2 regions of the Fontibacillus forbon genome follow, and region 1 is predicted to be linked to the other one. Evidence: predicted binding sites of a transcription regulator. Region 1 holds the regulator's gene; the other holds the start of a gene.
What was found. Region 1 encodes CtsR, which represses protease genes until heat stress. Its sites were predicted from a motif close to ATGGTCAATAAAGGTCAAACA; they were not measured.

Region 1 (6,282 bases):
GGAAGCGGCTTTTCTTTCGTATGAAATAGTCCTGAAGTAAGCCCCTGAGTCTTGACCACTTTTTCCGTTTCTTCCACCATGGTGTTCCAAGACCCGCATCCCGGGCATTTTCCGTACCATTTTGGCGACTCGTATCCGCATTCGGTGCAATAAAACTTTGTTTTTACTTTAACCATTTATCTCTCCTTTTCCACACTGCAAAATTTGACAAACCTTGCAGGTCACACCACAAAGGTGACATTCAAAGTTTACCATTCTTTCAGATTTGGCGTAAAGTTTTTACGGCCAATTTGGGTTAGGCAAGAGCGGTATTCTATGTATGATTTCAAAGATTGATTAAAAAAAGAACAGCCTCCAAAGCGCTTGCTTCGGAAGCTGCTTTTATTTATTTCATCGGCTTAAACGTTAAGGTTTTGAAGTAACTTCCAAGATTTATTTTACTGCACCAAATGCTTGCTTAATAGATCGGCTATGCCCGTGCTGCGGGCAACCTTGGAATTATTCAGGAACAAGATGCCGGACTTCCACTATAATGACTTGAATCGGTGTTCATTGAAAACTCCGACTCTTCGGAAACTGTCCATAAATCAAAAACGGACCCGCAGGAATCTGCAGGTCCGTCGCTTTATGCAAAGCATGCTTGCTTATATCTTATTTTTTTATGCATTTTTGGAATAAGAACCCGACTTCTCGACCGTCAACGCGCCGTTCTCTTCGTCGATTGTGAGCGAATCGCCCTTCTTCACGTTCCCGGTCAGCAATTCTTCGGACAAGCGGTCCTCGATATGCTTCTGGATGGCCCGGCGGAGCGGACGTGCACCGTAAGCCGGATCGAATCCTTCCTTGGCCAGGAATGCCTTAGCTTTATCGGTTAAAATAAAATCAACGTCGTATTCACGCAGCCGCTTGCGCAGTTCCTCGGACATGAGCGTCACGATTTCGCCGATATGGGCTTCCTCCAGGGAATGGAAGACGATGATTTCGTCGATCCGGTTGAGGAATTCAGGACGGAAGCTCTTCTTAAGCTCTTCCATCACTTTGCCCTTCATGTTATCGTAATCCGCTCCCGCATCTTCGACTGCGGTAAATCCAAGCCGCGTATTCCGCTTGATCGCTTCCGCGCCGACGTTGGACGTCAGAATGATCAGCGTGTTGCGGAAATCGACCACCCTGCCCTTGGAGTCGGTCAACCGGCCGTCTTCCAGCACTTGCAGCAGGATGTTGAACACCTCAGGGTGCGCTTTTTCGATCTCATCAAGCAATACGACGGAATAAGGCTTGCGGCGTACTTTCTCCGTAAGTTGACCGCCTTCCTCATAGCCGACATATCCTGGAGGCGCGCCGACCAGACGGGCTGTGGAGTGCTTCTCCATGTATTCCGACATGTCGATCCGGATGACGGCGTTCTCGTCGCCGAACATCGATTCGGCAAGCGCTCGGGCCAGCTCGGTCTTACCTACCCCGGTAGGCCCGAGGAAGATGAAGGAGCCCATTGGACGCTTCGGATCTTTAAGACCCGCACGCGCCCGGCGGATCGCCCGGCTGACTGCCTTAACGGCTTCGTCCTGGCCGATAACCCGTTCATGCAGGATTTGCTCCATATTGAGCAAGCGCTCGGTTTCTTCTTCTTTTAGCTTGCTGACCGGGATTCCCGTCCAGCTGCCGACGACCTGCGCGATATCTTCCGGAGTTACCTCGGAATCGGTGCGGCCCTGCTTTTCTTTCCACTGATTTTTCGTTACATCCAACTCTTCGCGGATCTTTTGCTCGGTATCGCGAAGGGCTGCCGCTTTTTCGAATTCCTGGCTTTGCACCGCGGCGTCTTTCTCCTTGCGGATATCTTCCAGGCGATTCTCCAGCTGTTTCAAATTCGGCGGTACCGTGTAAGAGTTCAGCCTTACTTTGGAGCCCGCTTCATCGATCAGGTCGATCGCTTTATCCGGCAGGAACCGGTCCTGAATATAACGGTCCGACAACTTGACGGCTTGCTCGATTGCATCATCGGTGATCTTCACGCGGTGATGAGCTTCATAACGGTCGCGAAGCCCGTGCAAGATTTGAATCGCTTCCTCAACGGACGGCTGATCTACCGTGATCGGTTGGAAACGGCGTTCCAAAGCGGCGTCCTTTTCGATATATTTGCGGTACTCATCCAGCGTCGTGGCTCCGATGCACTGCAATTCGCCCCGGGCAAGCGCCGGCTTAAGGATGTTGGATGCGTCGATGGCACCTTCCGCGCCACCCGCTCCGATCAAGGTGTGCAGCTCATCTATGAATAGAATAATATTGCCCGCTTGCCGGATTTCATCCATGATTTTTTTCAGCCGGTCTTCAAATTCACCGCGGTATTTGGTGCCTGCTACCACGGAGCCCATGTCGAGCGTCATTACGCGTTTATCGCGGAGCGTTTCCGGTATTTCGTTGTTGATGATCTTTTGCGCCAGGCCTTCGGCAATCGCCGTTTTCCCGACGCCGGGTTCACCGATCAATACCGGATTGTTTTTAGTCCGGCGGCTAAGCACCTGAATAACCCGTTCGATTTCTTTACTACGTCCGATAACTGGGTCGAGATTTCCTTCCTTGGCGGAGGCCGTCAAGTCACGAGCCAAGCTGTCCAGCGTCGGCGTATTGATATTGGCAGGCGCTCCATGATGGCTCGAGACGGCTTCGCTACTGCCAAGCAGTTGAAGCACTTGCTGACGCGCTTTGTTCAGGCTGATGCCGAGGTTGTTCAGCACGCGTGCCGCCACCCCTTCACCTTCCCGGATCAGGCCAAGCAAAATGTGCTCGGTACCGACATAGGTATGACCTAACTTGCGAGCTTCGTCCATAGAAAGTTCAATGACTTTTTTGGCTCTCGGCGTATAGGCGATATTGGAGGGTTGCTCCTGACCGCGGCCGATCAAGGTTTCCACTTCATCTTGTATTTTCTCGAGTCCGAGTCCAAGGCCGATCAACGCCTTGGCTGCAATGCCTTCGCCTTCCCGGATCAAGCCGAGCAAAATATGCTCGGTACCGATATTATTGTGGCCGAGTCTGACCGCTTCTTCCTGGGCCAAGGCCAACACCTTCTGGGCACGTTCCGTAAATCTTCCAAACATCATCTCTCTTTGCACCTCCACATAAAATCTATTGCTTCCGTTAATTACCCACTTTTTCCCGAATCAGTTTGGCGCGGTACATATCCCGTTCTCCTGGCGAAAGATTTTCGCCGAACAGCTTCTGCAGAAAACCGGGTTGGGTCATGACATTGAGCTCATTTAACACCTGAGCCGGCACGTCAGCGATCAAACCGATATCCACGCCAAGCCGAACGTCGGACAATCGTTGCGCCGCTTCTTTCGAATCCATGATTGCGGCATGGGATAAAATCCCGTAAGAACGCATTACACGGTCAATCATTCGTAAACGCGATTCGGAAAGCAGCTTCTCGCGGGCATTTTTTTCATGCTCGATAATCTGCAGGACGACACCGTACAAATTCTCAATAATTTCCGCTTCGCTTTGTCCTAGTGTAATCTGATTTGAGATTTGAAACAAGTTACCCATCGCTTCACTGCCTTCGCCGTAGATGCCTCTTACCGTCAATCCCACCTGGGAAACGGCGGATAAAATCCGGTTGATCTGCTGCGTAAGCACCAAAGCCGGCAAATGCATCATGACCGAAGCCCTTAATCCGGTACCGACATTGGTCGGACAACTGGTCAAAAAGCCGCGGTTGCCGTCGAAGGCATAATCCACGTGATCCTCGAAAATATCATCAATCTCCGTAGCCTTGTTCCAAGCTTCCTGTACTTGAAAACCGGGATACAAACATTGAATTCGCAAATGGTCCTCTTCGTTCACCATAATGCTTAAACTTTCATCTTCACTTATAAATGCGGCACCCCTACGGGATTCACCTGCCAGATTGGGACTGATCAAATGCTTCTCGACCAGTATACGTTTATCCAGGTCCTCCAGGTCCTCCAGCAAAATCGGATGGAATATCCCGTAATTCTGCAGGCGCTCATCCTTCAGAACCTCCTGAAGCATTTGCAGCACTTCCTCGGACTGCTGCCCCGTAGCCAGCATCGGAAAAGGATGATGAATCAGGTTGCGGGCAATCCGTACCCTGGTGCTGATTACGATATCCGACTCCTTGCCGCCCCGGCTCATCCATTCGCTTAATGGCTGTTCTGTAAAACGAAGATTAGGCATCGTACACTCCTCCTACTCTGCGGGAATATTCTTCTCAAGTTCGCGGATCTGGTCCCGAAGCGCGGCGGCCTCCTCAAACTCTTCCTGAAGAATGCGGGATTGCAGCTCACGCCGCAGGTCGTCCAGCTTGCGTTTGAGTTGGATGTGACTGCCAGCCCGTTTCGGGATTTTACCAACATGAACCGTGTTCCCGTGCACTCTTTTAAAGAGCGGATCCAGGCGGTCATTAAAATATTTATAACAGGAGCTACAGCCAAAGCGTCCTATCTTGCTGAATTGGGAGTAAGTCAAGCCGCACTCTTCACAGCGGAGATTCTCCGGCTGCCTGGAGGCGGCGGATTGACCAGGGACGCCGGGATGAAAATCCATCAGACCCGACAACAGGTTGTGTATGGAAAATCCACCCGTCGTCCCCGGGATCATTTCACCCTTTTCTCTGGCACAAGCTTCACAAATATGAAATTCCGTCTTCTCGCCGTTTACGATCTTCGTAAAATGCAGCGTAGCGGGGCGCTTACCGCATTCTTGACATTGCATAGGATGTCCCTCCTCCAATGGATAGGCTCTAACACACCTGAGGCGGTGCCGGTCATCAGCCAAGCAAAGAGATCAGCATCGCCTTCATCAGTCTCGCCCGGATTTGATCCCGGTATGGCAATTTGACCATCAGTACTTCCCTGGAAACCGCCGCACGCATCAATGCAGCTTCCCTTGCGCTTAGAAATCTGGCCTCTTCCAATTGATAAATTAACCCCTCCGCCGCAGACTGGCCGATTTCATCGCCAATCGTTTGATGCAGGTGCGTATGCAAAGAGGTCGGGCCCGGCAGTTCGATCCGCCTGATGCGGACATATCCTCCACCCCCGCGCTTACTCTCCACCAGATATCCCTTTTCGAGCGTAAACCTCGTGCTGATCACATAATTGATCTGTGAAGGAACGCAGGAAAATTTGTCGGCCAGATCGTTGCGCTGAATTTCTATCGCGCCTTCAGGGCTTTCGTGCAAGATGCTTTTGAGGTATTTTTCAATAATTTCTGAAATATTGCGCATCACCTATCCTCCATTGCTCAGTACTCCAACATACCGCGCCACCGATGAACCTAACTCAGCTTATAAACAAAGCATCGCATGTATGAATAGTATTAACCGTATGCGCCGGTTTGAATATGGGATGGCTATGATATGTTGACTTTGACTTTCTTTGACTTTAACTTAAATTTATTATAGCACAAATTTCCGATTTGCCAAGGGGAGCATCAAATTCGTATTAGCCCCTTGGAGCAGGTCAATAAACTTCAATAAACATACTGTTTGCGCAAACGTTTCCATGTATAATGAGAATTATTGGATTTGCTTTAAAGGGAGCACCATCGGAGGCTTTGATACAATACGGCTTTTTATTGAATGGAGGTATCTCATCGCTATGTATAATTCTTATATTTTTGACTTGTATGGAACGCTGATCGATATTCATACGGATGAGGAAGACCCTGCAGTCTGGGAAAGACTTAGTTATCATTTTCTGTACAGCGGTTTACCGATAAAACCGGAGGTACTTAAGGAGCAATATCGCGGAGAGGTTGCGCGCCAAATTTCCACTCCGCCAGTTGAATGCGAATTTCCTGAGCTGGATATTCATTTGATCTTCAAAAATATCGCTTCTAAAATAGGATTCAGTCCGGAAGCGAGCTGGCTCGATGAAACGGTGCGCTGGTTCAGAATACTTTCTATGCGGCGTCTGAAGTTATATGATGGCGTTAAAGAAACATTAAGCGCATTAAAAAATCAGAATAAGAAAATTTACTTACTATCTAACGGACAAGAGACTTTTGTGGAAGCAGAAATGCGCATTCTTGGCATAACAGGATTTTTTGATGGCATTGCCATCTCATCCAAGCCGGGGATCTGTAAGCCAGATCCCCTGTTCTACGCCTATCTTGCCGACACGTTTAAGGTTGATCTGGCCTCTGCTATTATGATCGGGAATGACGCAACCACCGATATCGCGGGCGCCAATCGCCTAGGTATGGATGCATGCTATTACCATTCCAACTGCTCTCCGGAGACCGAAACGGTGGATT
Region 2 (6,282 bases), on a different contig from region 1:
TAGCAAAAAATGATCATGAAGATGACGCCGGGCAAGATCATGGACTGAATCTCCCATTGCCGCTTGTAATCGATTGCAAATTCCCTGACCCTTTGCCCCATCGGCTTTTTCCCGCTAGCGGCAGACCCTTTTGCCATGTTCCTCTCTCCCTTCTAAAATATAAATTTAAAGTATAAAAACGTTTTTATTTTTGGCAAAACAAATCCCCCTATCTTTGCACCGTTAAAAAAACAATTCCGCAACAAAGATTCTTGTTCCCGGCTTACGCCTGTTCGTTCCTGTTGATCTTTACATGGCTTGAGCCTCGAACGACAAGCTCTCCCTGCAGCTTTTGGGACTTACCCTGTTCTTTCTTCTGGATCATGGCAACCAGATGGTCGATCGTCAGGATAGCTTGCCTTGCGATCTGGTTCCTGACCGTCGTTAACGGCGGCGCGAAGTACTGGGCGATATCGATATCATCGAAGCCTACGACACTAATGTCCATCGGTACTTCGAAACCGTGAGACTTCAAAGCCTTGATGCATCCGATCGCGCTAAGGTCGTTCCCGGCCAGGAAAGCATCCGGCACCTTGCCCGAATGGTTGTGAAGAAAGGATTTTACGGCATTAAAAGTGCCCTCTTCCTCAAAATAGCCCTGCAATACATAGTCGCTGTCTACAGGAAGCTGATGCTCCCTCAAGGCGGCCAGATAGCCGTCTCTCCGCTGCACGCTATCGTACATCGTATCCACGCCGGAGATGTAGGCAATTCTCTTATGCCCGAGGCTGATTAAATATTTCGTTGCTTCATAACCGGACACGAAGGAATCGAAGGTCACGCTGCCCATCGTCTCGTTGTGAAAGACCCGATCCAGAAACACGGCCTTGATCTTGTCTTTCTCCATCACCGCGATGTCATGTTCATCGATCTTTAGCTCTTCATAGATGATGACGCCATCTACGCGCCTGCCGAGAATGTTGTTCATGATCACTTGCTTGTCTTTTGTGACGAACACATTCAACCCGTAACCCAAGCGGTCGCTCTCGCGGGCCATGGACTCCACCAGCGTGTAGAAATACGGCCCCGATACGCTGGTTGTGAAAAAACCCAGCATCTTAGTCTTCCCGGACTTTAAAAGCTTGCCGTTCAGGTTAGGTACATAATTTAACCGCTTTGCCACGTTGAGCACATGTGATTTTGTCTCCGGAGCCAGTACGTCCACATCGTTTAGTGCATTCGAAACCGTAGATATGGAGACGCCCGCCTCCCTTGCTACGTCCTTGATTGTAACCTTTGCCATTTCCATTCGCCCTTCATAATAAAAACGTTTTTATAACATCAAATTAGCATAAAAACGCTTTCAGTTCAATCCTTTTATTTTTTATTATCCCGGATCCGGCGACTGACAACTTTTTTTAGCAACTTCCTTGCTTTTTATCCCTGGATGTCATATAATCATTTTTGCACGCTAATTAAATGTACTGTTTGCGCCCGTGGTCCAATGGATATGACGTAGGCCTCCGGAGCCTGAGATCGAGGTTCGATTCCTCGCGGGCGCGCCATTATTACTTCATTAGCAACTATTAGTTATTATACGATTTACCTGATACCCTGACCTATGGGTTTTTTTATTACACTGAGTTTGACTTTCTTTGACTTTCTGTTTGAAATTGTTTATGATGAGGTTAATATTCATCGATTCCGTCAATTCTGAAATTGATTGAACCGATTCAATAAAATGGCTTGATCCAAATAAGGAGGTTTTATCGGTGAGTTATATTCCTATGGTCGTTGAACAAAGTAACCGCGGAGAACGCGCCTATGACATTTACTCCAGACTGCTGAAGGACCGCATCATTTTCCTGGGTTCCCAGGTCAATGACGTCGTCGCTAACGCCATTATCGCGCAAATGCTGTTTCTGGACGCGGAAGAGCCGGGGAAAGACATCCATCTGTACATCAATAGCCCAGGCGGTTCCATTACAGCCGGTATGGCCATTTTCGATACGATGCAATTCATTAAGTCCGACGTTTCCACGATCTGCGTGGGCCTCGCGGCTTCCATGGGCGCATTCCTGCTGAATGCGGGCGCTCCAGGCAAACGCTACGCGCTGCCTAACAGTGAAATCATGATTCACCAGCCGCTCGGCGGAGCCGAAGGTCAGGCTACGGATATCGAAATCCGTGCCCGCCGCATCCTGAAGATGCGTGATAAGCTGAACAAGATTTTGGCTGAACGCACCGGACAGCCGCTGGAACGGATCGAAAAGGATACCGACCGCGACTACTTCATGAGCGCTGCCGAAGCGAAAGACTATGGCCTGATCGATCGCGTCATCGAGAAAGTAACACCGCAAGGCGTTTAATTTTAATTGCAAAAGTAAATCAAAGACTGCTCCAACGGGTTATCGCCCTTGGAGCGGTCTTTTTTATATACATTAACCTATAGGATTCCGAATCGATCCAAGATCATCGGGACCGGCTTCTGAATATCGCGCCGCTTTGCCGGGCCAGCTTGCTTTTCAAGGAGTTCGGTGAAAGAATATGAACAGAGAAGTTAGCCACCCACCAATGAAGGAGTGAACAAAGATGAGCCATTTACAGAGACATCATTTGACCGAGGTTAGCCGGACTCTGGCCGAAGTGGCCACCGGAACGAAAAAGGCCGACCTGGTGATAAAAAACGGAACGCTCGTCAATGTATACACCGGACGGCTGCAGGCACATACGGACGTAGCCGTCGCTGCGGGCCGGATCGCTTATGTCGGGGACGCCGGCCATACGATCGGCGAAGAGACGGTCGTGCTGGACGCCAAGGGGCGCTTTATCGTCCCGGGCCTGCTGGACGGCCACATGCACGTGGAGAGCACGATGCTGTCCGTAACGGAGTTCGCCAAAGCCGCTTTGGCGAAAGGGACGACGGGCGTGTTCATGGATCCCCATGAGATCGCCAATGTATTCGGTGCGGAAGGCGTGCGCTGGATGCACGAAGAAGGACGCGGGCTGCCGCTGAAGGTATATACGACCTTCCCTTCCTGCGTTCCCGCCACGGACGACCTGGAGGACGCCGGAGCCGAGCTGAACGTAGCCGATATTGAGGACGGAATGACTTGGGAAGGCGTCGAAGGGCTTGGCGAAGTGATGAACTTCCCCGGGGTCGTGTACGGCGACCCCAAGATGAGCGGCGAGATTGCCGCGACGATCAAGGCCGGCAAAGCGGTTACCGGCCATTTTCCGAGCGAAGACGAGCCAATGCTGCAGGCGTATATTGCCTCCGGCGTAACGTCTTGCCATGAGACGGTCACGCGCGAGCAAGGTCTCCTCAAGCTGCAGCTCGGCATGCATCTCATGATCCGCGAAGGCTCGGCCTGGCATGATGTGAAGGAAGTGATCAAGGTCGTGACGGAAGATCACGTGCACCCGGGCAACATCATGCTCGTCACGGACGACGTGTACCCGCAGACCCTGATCGAGAAGGGTCATATGAACCACGTCGTGCGCCGCGCGATCGAGGAAGGCGTGGAGCCGGTAACGGCGATTCAGATGGCGACGATCAACACGGCCCGGTATTTCCGGGTCGACGGCGACGTCGGCGGCATCGCGCCGGGCAAATGCGCCGATCTGCTGCTGATCGACAGCCTGAAGGATATGGTGCCATCCACCGTCATCACGGACGGCAATGTGGTGTTCGGCGGCGGCGAGCTGCAAATGGCCTTCCCGGCCTATGCCTATCCGGAAGCCGCGCGGCAGTCGGTGCATTTGGCGCGGCCGTTGGAGGCGCGCGACTTCTTGCTGGCCAGTCGCCGCGAAGGTTCGGCCACCTCGGCTTCGACCGAGGTGAACGTGATCCGGGCGATCGAGAACAGCGCCCGGACGGGGCGCGGCACAGCCACGCTGGCCGTCGAGGACGGCTTCATCCGGCCGAGCCTCGAGCAGGATGTGCTCACGCTGGCCTGCATCGAGCGCCATCACGGCACGGGGCAGATCTCCCTGGCCTTCGCGCAAGGCTTCGGCCTGCGGCGCGGAGCGGTCGCTTCAACCGTGGCGCATGACAGCCACAACCTCCTGGTCATGGGCACCAACCCGGAGGACATGGCCTTCGCCGCCAACGAGCTAGCGAAGCTGGGCGGTGGCATGATCGCCGTGCTGGACGGACAGGTGCTGGCGTCCGTGCCGATGGTCATCGCCGGGCTGATGTCCGATCAGCCGCTCGATATCGTCGTGAAGGAAGTTCAGACGCTGGAAGAAGCGTGGAAAACGCTCGGCTGTACGCTGAACGCGCCGTTCATGACATTCTCGCTGATCGCGCTGCCGGTCATCCCCGAACTGCGCATCACCAATCGCGGCCTGGCGGATGTCGATCAGTTCAAGCTGATTCCCGTCGAGATCGGGTAAAGCCCCTTCGCACCGCTTTACGGCTACAAAATGGTGCAAAAATACAGTTTTTCTAAGCGAAACAGACTGCTTTAGAGGCAAATACTGCGAAAGTGCATCATTTGTCGGGGTCTTTGGAGTAAATCTAGCTTATACGATGAAAAATGATGTACTTTTGCACCAATTGAGCTCATTCGGGCTCCTGCACAAGTAGATTGATGTATTTTTGCATTATACCTGTTCTGTTGCTCGATAAATCCGTGCAATAACTTCGCCGTCCCACTCATTTTCGAGTTGAACGTCACCAATCACAACCTGTCGGATGTCAACCGGTTCAACTGATTCCCGTCGAGATCGGGGAATAAGGGTTTGGGCAGATGGCAGAGTGACATTCCAAGTAGCTTTTACTCATGCCATCTGGCTACGAAATGATGCAAAAATGCAGCTTTTCTAAACGAAACCGACCGCTTTCCCGCAAATACCGCAAAAGTACATCATTTGTCGGGGCATATGGAGTAAAACTGGCTTATACGATGAAAAATGATGCACTTTTGCACCAATTGAGCTCATTCTGGCTTCTGCACAAGTAAACTGATGTATTTTTGCATTAGTTTGATTTAATTACGTACACCCTATTGGAATCTCGCTATACATCTAAAAAACAAAAGCCTGCCAAATTGGCAGGCTTTTTGAGTTGCAGATTTGTTTAAGGTCCAAATATTGACGGTATTGGGTCTGTTGCTGGGTATTCTCGAATTAGTTATTGCAAGTTATCGGTCTGGTTCGGTCGGCCGGTTGTTACTGTTGCGATTATTTCCGTCGTTATTGTTTCTGCGGTTGTTGGTGCTATTAGTTACTGGTGTTGCGGGTGCTGTTGTTGCCGGTTTTTCTGGTTTTTCTGGTTTTCTGGTTTTCTGGTTTTCTGGTTTTCTGGTTTTCTGGTTTTCTGGTTTTCTGGTTTTCTGGTTTTCTGGTTTTCTGGTTTTCTGGTTTTCTGGTTTTCTGGTGTTACTAGTTTTGGTGTTGCGAGTGTTACTGGTGTTACTGGTGTTGGTGGTGTTGGTGGTGTTACTGGTGTTGGTGCGGAAGGTGCTTGTGTACTGGTTTTGCTAGTGGCTGGTGGCGCTGGTATTGCGGATGTTACTGGTTTTACTGGTTTTACTGGTTTTACTGGTTTTACTGGTTTTACTGGTTTTACTGGTTTTACTAGTGATGCTGTTCACGTTATTACTGTCACAGTAGTTGCTTGTTACTGTTGCGCTATTGTTGACGTTCCTACTATTGCAACTCTTTCTGCTGTTGCTACTACCTTCTGCTGTAGCTACTGCATCTGCTGTTGTTCCTTTTACTTTACTGTGTATACTTGTCGGTCTAATGTTTGTCCAGTACTTAAAGCCGTTTCATCATGGTACCGCAACTACTTCTAGATTCCCAGTTCCGGGAATGAGAAGTAAAACTCGGGGAATCCGAACACGTAAGGAAGATAGTCATACAGTTGGAAGAAGATGACTACCCCGTTATCCTTCAAGTAAAAATCCGGGTTGTTCCCGATGGTTTCGAAGCCTCCGAAGTAGCCCTCGGTTTGCTTCAGTTGCTTAGCGATGGAAGGATCCACTATGCTTCGGAAGTTGGGATTGGCGCGCAGCACTTCATCCAGCGTCAGTAGCTTGCCGTCACTCAGTCGGAAGGTAAGGCCTTCTCTGACGCTAATACCATGCGCTCCACCCGTATAGGCATAGGTCTGTTCCAAAATGCTCAGGAGCCCACCTCGGTTATAGGTTACGGTGTAGTTGCCGAGATACTCGTAAGGACTGCCGTTAGGCGACGGTTGGTTTTCCTTCGCTTCCTTCAATGATTTTTGCACGAATGTATCGGCTCTTGCCTGAAGCAGGGTATTAATCTTCCGCTCGGCTTCCTTGCTACGCA

Region 2: clpP (ATP-dependent Clp endopeptidase proteolytic subunit ClpP) is a predicted target of CtsR. The motif match lies at 1,622-1,642, and genes of this name have one in related genera.

The regions. Positions count from the first base shown of each region.
Region 1 is NZ_JBKGFV010000012.1:998-7,279, reverse strand. Features, by position in the region: gene radA (DNA repair protein RadA) at 1-176, opposite strand, end outside; gene clpC (ATP-dependent protease ATP-binding subunit ClpC) at 660-3,104, opposite strand; gene ACLB09_RS25265 (protein arginine kinase) at 3,142-4,200, opposite strand; gene ACLB09_RS25260 (UvrB/UvrC motif-containing protein) at 4,213-4,737, opposite strand; gene ACLB09_RS25255 (CtsR family transcriptional regulator) at 4,793-5,251, opposite strand; gene ACLB09_RS25250 (HAD family hydrolase) at 5,625-6,282, shown strand, end outside.
Region 2 is NZ_JBKGFV010000010.1:34,542-40,823, forward strand. Features, by position in the region: gene ACLB09_RS24670 (ABC transporter permease) at 1-137, opposite strand, end outside; gene ACLB09_RS24675 (LacI family DNA-binding transcriptional regulator) at 263-1,282, opposite strand; tRNA gene ACLB09_RS24680 (tRNA-Arg) at 1,470-1,544, shown strand; gene clpP (ATP-dependent Clp endopeptidase proteolytic subunit ClpP) at 1,752-2,348, shown strand; gene ade (adenine deaminase) at 2,572-4,377, shown strand; gene ACLB09_RS24695 (hypothetical protein) at 5,059-5,469, shown strand; gene ACLB09_RS24700 (PdaC/SigV domain-containing protein) at 5,780-6,282, opposite strand, start outside.